Sporocytophaga myxococcoides: one gene and its partner. The protein of the gene in region 1 interacts with the protein of each later gene in a pairwise test. Links are inferred from orthologs where the notes say so. Each region holds a gene or a part of one and is shown on either strand. Other genes may lie near its edges.

Region 1 (4,879 bases):
AGTTCTGGGTCCTGTTTTCGTTTTAATAGGTCTTGCAGTTCAATACTATCCTTTGAATGCAGATCTATTTAGCAAATCTCTTGTTTCAAATATGTTTTATATTGATGCGGGCTTAATCGCTTGTATTGTACTTTTTACAAATAATATTAAGCTGATGAGGGTATTTAATTACCTTCTTGGCCTTGCCCTCATCTGCCTTGTTGCAGCTACATGGTTTACACTGTTTCCCGCTGACTATTTCAAATACACTATGGGGAACAAATTGTTAAACACCAACATAGGAATGATACTAATTTTTACCTCTGTTTTCTGGGACAGTAAAAAGTAAATCGACATTAAAGGATATTAAGGGATTGTTCCTTAATCTTCTCCAGTTCTTCTTTCATTTCAACTACCAACTTCTGGATATTCGCATCGTTAGCTTTAGAGCCGATAGTGTTTATTTCCCTTCCTATTTCCTGACTTATAAAGCCAAGCTTCTTTCCGCTCTTATCCACTTTCATATTTTCCAGGAAGAAGTCAAGATGATTGTTCAATCTAACTTTTTCCTCAGTAATGTCAAGTTTTTCAATGTAATAAATAAGCTCCTGCTCAAATCTGCTTTTGTCCATTTGTTCATTGCCAAACTCTACAAAATGCGCTTTAATCCGCTCACGTATCATTTGAATCCTTTGTGGATCAAATTCTGAAACTCGTTCAAGCAATTCCTTAATTCGAATGATATAGCTTTTTAACTTTTCACCAAGTGCTGCTCCCTCTGCCTGTCTGAATTTATCGCATTGATCAAGAGCTTTGCCAATAACAGATACTATTACTTCCCACTCTTTTGAATTATCCTCATTATCCAGATCCTGATTCACTGCTTTGGGCATTGTTAAAGCAATCTTGAAAAGATCACTTTCTTTAGTTCCCACAAAAGCTGCAGCCTCTACAAGATCATCATAATATTTTTTAACAAGCTCTTTGTTTATAGAAACCCTCGGTTTGGCATCAACTTTTGTTTGCACATCCAAAGAAATGCTGATTTTCCCCCTTTCAAGTGTATTGCTCACCATATTTCGGATTTCCATTTCTTTATCCTGATATTCTTTTGGAAGTCTAAGTCCCAAATCCAAAAACTTGGAATTTAAAGATTTAATTTCCACCTTAATTTCAATATTTTCAGCATCCGACTTTACCATTCCAAAGCCGGTCATTGACCTAAGTGTCGTCATTCTATAAATATTTAAATAAAGAAAAACCCTAGTAGTCTGTAAACTCAATGAGGCATTTTTCAAATACGAAAGGTAAAAGTAATTTTTTTCTTCATAAATTCTTTAATTAAACAGCACTAAATGTCTTAATTTTAATTATCCGATCATACTGTTTTAAGGATTCGACAACTTTTGGATATCTCAATTTACAGGAAGAGACTCTTTAACTCTCCTACGAAGCAGCTCCTAACAACAAAAAATAACATGATTTTGCATAATGTCACGCAAAAAAAATCTTTTAAAAAATAAAGGGGACTGACATTTAAGTCAATCCCCTTTTATCTTTATTAGTGATCCTAATTATTAATTAGCAACTACAACTTTATTCTTAAGAAGATATTCTGCAATTTGAATAGCATTCGTTGCTGCACCTTTTCTAAGATTATCAGCTACGATCCACATGTTTAAAGTTTTAGGCTGCGTTTCATCTCTTCTTAATCTTCCAACAAATACTTCATCACGATTATGAGCATTCATAGGCATAGGGTATTTCAGATTTTTCACATCATCTTCCAAAATAACACCTTCAGCGCTACCTAGGATCTTTTTAACCTCTTCCATATCAAATTCATTTTCAAATTCAATATTAACTGATTCAGAATGCCCACCCATTACCGGTATCCTTACTGTAGTGGCAGTTACTTTTATAGAATCGTCTCCCATGATCTTTTTAGTCTCATTGATCATTTTCATCTCCTCTTTTGTATATCCATTTTCTGTAAATACATCAATGTGAGGTATTACATTAAGGTCAATCGGATATGCATAAGCCATTGGACCATCAACGCCGTTTCTTTCATTCATTAATTGGTCTACAGCTTTTTTACCAGTACCAGTTACAGACTGGTAAGTAGAAACTACAATTCTCTTGATTTTATATTTTTTGTGCAAAGGATTCAATGCAACTACCATCTGTATTGTAGAACAGTTTGGGTTAGCAATGATTTTATCTTCCTTTGTCAAGGTATTTGCATTGATTTCAGGAACTACAAGTTTCTTTGTAGGGTCCATTCTCCAGGCAGAAGAGTTATCAATTACAGTGATACCAGCTTCTGCAAATTTTGGAGCAAGCTCCAGAGAAGTACTTCCACCAGCAGAAAATATTGCAAAGTGAGGTTTCTTACTGATTGCAGTGGCTGCATCGACCACCTTATATGGCTTACCCTTGAAAATGATTTCTTTTCCAACAGATCTTTCAGAAGCAACAGGTAATAGTTCTGTTACAGGAAGATTTCTCTCCTCCAGCACTTTTAAAATTTGTCCACCAACTAAGCCGGTAGCACCTACTACTGCAATTTTCATTTTTGTATTATTTTTTATTGAATTTTTATTCAAAGGCAAAATTAATCAATTTATTATTATTTTTACCATGTGAAAACCAGCTATTTCTTACTTTTTTTATTCTCTTATATTCAGAGTTTTGCACAGTTTAATGACTCTTTCTCTGATAATAATTTCAACTCATCCCCTAGGTGGACGGGAGATACTGCTTTATTTTTTATAAATGCAGATCTGCAGCTTCAAAGCTCCGGCAAGCAGCAAAGTGAAGAAATCTACCTAGCTACAAGAAATATTTTAACAACAAACGCTGAATGGCATTTTTGGGTAAAAATGCCGTTTAACCCCAGTAGCAGCAATTATGTAAAGATTTATTTAACCAGCTCCTCTCCTAACCTGACCAATTCATTATATGGATACTACTTGAAAATCGGTGGATCAAGTGGAAACATTGATGGAATTGATTTATACAGACAAGATGGAGCCTCTTCTATTAAACTAAGTACAGGAATTCCAGGCAGAGCAGGTAAGAACAGCAATACTTTAAGAATTAAAGTTATAAGAGATTTAAACTATATGTGGAAAGTTTTTTCGGACACATTAGGTGGATTCGATTTTTCACCTGAACTCTCTTTTCAAGATTCAACTTATAAAACCGGAGATTACTTTGGGATAACCTGTATACACAGTTCAACCAGAAATAAAGACTTTTATTTTGATGACATTTCAATTCAAAGAGCTCCTCTTTCAATAATTGATTTAAAAGTTTCCAACGCCACTGACATTGTTATTCAATTCAACAAAAAAATTTCCAGATCCGTTAAAACTCATAATATTAAAATTAACAATTCTTATATCAGAGATATAGCTTTTGTTAACGACTCTGTCTTGATTCTCAAATCTGAAGTCATCTTCAGAAAAGGGAAAAATATACTTGCTATTGATGGCATTCTGGATCTTCACCTGAAAGAAACACTGCAAGACTCTTTTGAATTTAATTACAGACCAGCAATAGAGCCCGGCAGCGTTTTAATAACTGAAATTTATTCGGACCCTACCCCCAGCAAGGGGCTTCCGGAAGAAGAATATATTGAATTGTACAACAATTCTTTTGACACTATCAATCTTGCCGGATGGCGATTTTCTGATCCTTCTGTTTCAGGAGTATTACCATCAGTTGAAATATTTCCCAAGTCATACCTCATTATCTGTCCCTCACCTTCGATTGCTGAATTTAGGCCTTTCGGAAAAGTCATTGGTATTACTCCCTGGCCATCATTGAATAATGCATCTGACTCTCTTAACCTTAAAGATCCATCGGGAAAAATTATTCATTCTGTCAATTATTCTTTGGACTGGTTTACCAATAGGTTAAGTATGGAAGGAGGTGTCGCTTTAGAAATGATAGACCTTTCAAACCCTTGTGGAGAAAGTGATAATTGGGATGGGTCAGTTGCATCAATAGGAGGCACACCTGGTAGTGAAAATTCAGTAAATTCAATCAAACCGGATTTACAAGGACCGATAATTAAAAACGTCCAGCTTCTTGATTCTCTGACTATTCTAATTGAATTAGATGAAAAACTGGATATTTCTAATCAAATCAGAGAAGACAACATTACAATATCACCTGAAACTGGGATACAAAACGCAATGTATAAAGAGAATAAAAATATTCTGATTGCTCTTACCAATGCCATAAAGGTCAGCACATTATATCAGATTTCATTAAATGGAATAAGAGATTGCAACGGAAATTACATAGCGAAAAATCAGGTATCATTTGCTTTACCTGAAATTCCCCATGAAGGAGATGTTCTGATTAATGAAATCCTGTTTAACCCATATCCCGGAGGAGCTGATTTTGTTGAGCTTTATAACAATTCAGCTCATTTTATTGACCTTAAAAACTGGAGAATATTCAATGCAGAAAATAAGAATGCTACTACTTTTTCAATTTCCACTAGACCACTGATTATGGAGCCCATGCAATTTCTGGTATTGACATCCGATCCAAAATCATTGATAAATCAATATCCGAATGGTAAATCCAAAAATTTTATAAAAATGAGTTCAATGCCATCTTTTAATGATGACTCAGGAAATATTAGTTTGTTAAATTCATCGGGTGAACTTTTTGATAGTTTTAGCTACACTGAAAAAATGCATCATAAGATCCTTAAAGATCCTGAAGGGATCAGTCTCGAAAGGATTTCTTTTACAAATCCGACAGCAGATGAATCTAACTGGCATTCGGCTGCATCCGGAATCAGGTCAACTCCTGGCTATGGTAATAGTCAGCATTTCGAATTTGAGACTTTAGAAAATTCCTTTTCTGTACAACCATT
Region 2 (4,814 bases), 180 kb from region 1 along the record:
GATTGGTCTTAGTTTAAAGTTACTTAATTTTTTTTCTGTTTTGTTTGATATTTGTTTGATAAAAAATAAAGCCATCACATTGGATGGCTTTATTCAATCATAATTAAAGGGGACTAAAAAAATTATCTTTGAGCCTTCGCCATTTCTGGTCTGACTTTAAATTCTTTGGGTTCAATATGTAATTTAAAATACTCTGCCTCGACCACTCTTGGTGTCAGCAGACTCATATTTCTTTCAATATCTTACACTACTCTTAGAAAAAGCATGCCAAAAGTGTAACTGTCTATTATTTAATATGTTGTATTTTTAATCATATTCTAATGTGTGGAAAAAAGCCACAAATTGTGGAGATTAGATACAATTTGATTTTGAGGTAGTACCTCATTTTATTAAAATACATTCTGATTAAAAAAATAAAGTCACCCTGGGATGACTTTATTAAAACAAATTAATAGGGAGACTAAAACTATTTTTTAGACTTGGTGGAATCACTTTCTGTAGGAGCTGTCGCTACAGGCTTAGCTTTCTGGTCTTTCTTCGTTGTATCAGTTAAAATACCAGTTTGTCCTTTAAAGCTTCCATTATTCTGAGCTTTGCTTAAAAATACGACACCAGAGAATGCAACAACGAAAGCTAGGGCAGTTAACTTTTTCATAATAATTAAAGGTTTAAGGGTATAAATAAATAAATTCTGAAATAGATATTTGAAAAATTATGCCACAAATGTAACGTGTTGTTTATTAGTTGTTTGTTGTTTGGCCGATTGAAAAATTCGTTGAAAAACACCACAACATGAGGATTTACGAAACGTCGAACTAACAAAATACAATTGATGTTTTGGAGAAAATGGAAGAACCTTATTTAAGACCTTACATAACGGAACTATATAAATCACTCATCTATGGAATTATTTCACGATATTATTCGGCAAAAGTTTGTCCTGACCCACAATGGAAAAGAATTTTCAACCAGTTACAGAATGCTTGGACATAAATTCTGGGATTTTTATTACACTACTATTCCTGATTTAGCAATTGATGAATCAGGGAAAGATATTCTTCTGAAGTATGTGCTCGATTTTGTCAAAGCAAATCATATTAAAATTAGAGCAACCTGTCTCTGCGTACAGGAGTTCTTGGTAAATCATAAAAACATGAAGGAGGTACTCTATCACCCTTATGATTTAAAACAAGTATAAAAATAACTTTAATGACGTGGTGAAATTTAGAATCAGATGGCCTTGAATATAAAAAAGCGGCAACCTGAAATAGGGTTGCCGCTTTGTTTATGAAATTTTAATTAGAAATTAAGCTTTTAAGCTATCTTCTCTTTGGATAATGTCTTGTAAGGTACTTTCTTTTAAAATTTTTAGAGTATTATCCCTTACTTCCCTGATGATATCTCTGAATCCACATAAAGCTTCATCCACACACTCATCACACCTCTCATAATATTTAATACTTACACATGGCAGAAGGGCAATGGCTCCGTCAAACAGCCGAATAATATTAGCAAGATCTACTTCTTCAGGTTTTTTTATTAAATAATACCCGCCTCCTTTTCCTTTTTTGCTATTTAAAATGCCCGCATTTTTGAGCTCCAGAAGTATAGCCTCTAGGAATTTCTGAGGAATACGTTCAGTTTTGGAAATGTCACTGATGAGAATCGGTCCTTTCTGGAACTCTTTGGCCAGTTTGGTGAGGGCCTTGATAGCGTACCTTGTTTTTTTGGATAGCATTACCTACAAACTCTATATGCTTTATAATAATTCCAAAAATGCAAAAAAATCTTATGAAAGCTTAGGTCGATTGTCGATTTTTTTGAAGCATATATCTATTAAAAAATCATTAAAAAAGGAAAATGATGGAACTATTCTATATTTCTTATAGATTTATTATTTAATTTGAAAGATGAATCTTGCTATTTTTTAAAACAAAATTTGAAGATTCAGGTTTACTTTAATCGCAAGGTCCCCAGGTAAAAAAGTAGCTAAAGCAGGCAGTCTTCTCCCGACTGCCTGTTTTGTATTTAATAAAGTATACCATCAACATCTCTTTAAGAATTTTTAAATTTTATAAATTGTTATTTTCTAAAAAGAAATTCCAAGGGAATTCTACGTTGGATTTGGTTATATTTGTTTTTTGCATTAATAATATATGATATACCCTATAGTAGCATACGGTGACCCGGTATTAAAGAAGCGGGCTGTTGATTTTGAAAAAGGAACTGATTTAAAACAATTAGTTGCTGATATGTTTGAGACTATGTACAACGCAAATGGAGTTGGATTGGCTGGACCGCAAATTGGGCTAAATCAAAGAATATTTGTAGTTGACGGAAGTCCGATGGAAGAAGGGTTGGACGATTTCAAAAAAGCTTTTGTAAATCCTGAAATTATAGAAGAAACTGGTGAAGATTGGCCTTACGACGAGGGGTGTCTGAGTATCCCTGGAGTCAGATCAGAGGTTTTTAGACCATATCAGCTGACTATTCGTTATTTTGATGAAAACTGGGTGGAGCGTGAGGAAACTTATGAAGGAATCAGGGCAAGAATAATTCAGCACGAATATGATCACATAGAAGGAGTCTTATTCGTTGACCATCTGTCTTCTATCAAAAAGAGACTCATGAAAAATAAACTTACCAATATCAGTAAGGGCATCGTGGATGTCTCCTATAAAATGAAGTTCCCAGTTAAAAAGTAACATGATTACAAAAAGTCCGGAATCCAAACTGCCCGACATTGGTACAACAATCTTTACGATTATGTCTCAGATGTCAAGAGATTATAATGCCATTAATCTTGCTCAGGGTTTTCCGGATTTTAAATGTTCCGATGATCTGGTCGACCTGGTTGCCTTCTACATGAAAAAGGGCTTTAACCAGTATGCTCCAATGACCGGTATTCAATCTTTAAGAGAAAAAATAGCTGTTAAGTCAAAGGAGTTGTATGAAGCTCATGTAGATCCGGATAAGGAAGTTACCCTTACCTGTGGAGCCACGGAAGCTTGTTATACTGCTATTACATCAATCGTAAAACCAGGAGATGAAGTAATCATTTTCGAACCGGCCTTTGATTGTTATATCCCTGCAATCCTGCTTTCCGGCGGTAAGCCTGTATTTGTTGAATTGCAATATCCGGATTACAAAATAGACTGGGAACTTGTAAGAAAAAAGATATCAGAGAAAACCTCTCTGATTATAATAAACTCGCCTCACAATCCTACGGGATCAATAATATCTAAACAAGATATTGAAGCTTTAAAAGAACTCGTCAGAGACACTGATATCACTTTACTAAGCGATGAAGTATATGAGCATATCATATTTGATAAAGCTGAGCATCATAGCTTTCTGAAATATCCGGAATTAAAAGAAAGAAGTTTTGTAATCAGTTCCTTTGGTAAAACTTATCATACAACCGGATGGAGAATGGGATATTGTATTGCCCCGGATTATCTTTCTGCTGAGTTCAGAAAAGTGCACCAGTACAATACATTCAGTGTACCTACTCCTATGCAGTATGCCATTTCTGATTTTCTGGAGAAAAAAGAAGAATATCTGGGGTTGTCTGATTTTTATCAAAGAAAAAGAGATTTGTTTTTGGACCTCATGAGTGAATCCAGATTTAAAGGCATACCATCTTCAGGAACATATTTTCAATTGATGAATTTCGGGAATATATCTAATGAATCAGATGTAGACTTTGCAGCCAGACTGACAAGAGAATCCGGAGTTGCCTGTATACCGATTTCAGTTTTCTATCACACTAAAAAAGATGACAGCATTATAAGGTTTTGTTTTGCAAAAGAAAACGAAACCCTTGAAAACGCTGCTAAAAAGCTATGCAGGATCTGAATATAACTCTTGTTCAAACACCACTTTTCTGGAAGAATTGCGGGGCTAATCTTGCCATGCTCGAGGAAAAGCTTTGGCAGATTAAAGACCAGTCCGATCTTATTATTCTTCCGGAAATGTTTACTACAGGTTTTTCCATGGATGCGGCTGAACTTGCAGAACCTATGAATCTGACTGCTTTTAAGTGGATGAAGCAGATGGCTGCACAGAAGAAAGCTGTGATTACGGGAAGTGTTATCATTAAGGAGGGTGAAAAATTTTATAATCGCCTGATTTGGATGGAGCCGAACGGCAAATGTGATATATATGACAAAAGGCATCTCTTCAGAATGGCCGGTGAAGACAAGGTTTATACGGCAGGGACCGGTAAAATCATAAAAGAAATAAAAGGCTGGAAAATTTGTCCTTTAGTCTGTTATGATCTTAGATTTCCAGTATTCAGCAGAAACAGGGAAAATGAATATGATCTTTTGATATATGTTGCAAACTGGCCTGCGGTTAGAAGTGTAGCGTGGAAGACACTTTTAAGGGCAAGGGCTATCGAAAATATATCATATGTTGCCGGAGTAAACAGAATTGGAACAGACGGAAATAATTTGCCATATTCTGGTGATAGTGCAGTAATTGGTCCGGTTGGTGAATATATTGAAGAGCTTCATGATCGGGAAGAGGTTAAAACAATAGTACTGAGTGGAGAGCATTTAAATGCATTCAGACAAAAATTTCCTGCTCATCTGGATGCCGATTCATTTGAGATTGAGCTTTGAATGAGAGCAATTAAATCCTGAGCATCAGGATTTTTAACTTTATTAAAAGATTTTAAAGAGGCCAGCATTTTTTCAACGATCGCATGTTCTCCTATTAAAATAGCCTTCACATAGTCTTTTGACTTCAGCAATGTTTCACAGAAGGGAATAACACCCTTGGTAGTGCTCTCTGAAGCTTCTATGATAACC

The links.
Region 2: the proteins of MYP_RS04600 (region 1) and def interact in binary tests that used the Escherichia coli proteins (3 or more experiments, as listed by UniProt). The link is inferred for Sporocytophaga myxococcoides from one-to-one orthologs.

Annotation. Positions count from the first base shown.
Region 1 is NZ_BBLT01000002.1:73,765-78,643, reverse strand. The notes cover bases 557-3,548. They hold MYP_RS04600 (aspartate-semialdehyde dehydrogenase), read right to left. Parts: upstream 2,556-3,548; coding sequence 1,557-2,555; downstream 557-1,556. Other genes in these bases: MYP_RS04595 (lamin tail domain-containing protein), read left to right, coding at 2,625-3,548; MYP_RS04605 (YicC/YloC family endoribonuclease), read right to left, coding at 557-1,214. In the rest of the region: MYP_RS04610 (hypothetical protein), read left to right, coding at 1-328; more of MYP_RS04605, read right to left, coding at 336-556; more of MYP_RS04595, read left to right, coding at 3,549-4,879.
Region 2 is NZ_BBLT01000002.1:253,473-258,286, forward strand. What follows is about bases 1,004-3,930. They hold def (peptide deformylase), read left to right. Parts: upstream 1,004-2,156; coding sequence 2,157-2,705; downstream 2,706-3,930. Other genes in these bases: MYP_RS05385 (hypothetical protein), read left to right, coding at 1,004-1,198; MYP_RS05390 (RrF2 family transcriptional regulator), read right to left, coding at 1,307-1,738; MYP_RS05400 (methionine aminotransferase), read left to right, coding at 2,707-3,858; MYP_RS05405 (amidohydrolase), read left to right, coding at 3,846-3,930. In the rest of the region: MYP_RS05380 (hypothetical protein), read right to left, coding at 467-655; more of MYP_RS05385, read left to right, coding at 902-1,003; more of MYP_RS05405, read left to right, coding at 3,931-4,625; MYP_RS05410 (hypothetical protein), read right to left, coding at 4,589-4,814. UniProt on the Escherichia coli protein: Removes the formyl group from the N-terminal Met of newly synthesized proteins. Requires at least a dipeptide for an efficient rate of reaction. N-terminal L-methionine is a prerequisite for activity but the enzyme has broad specificity at other positions.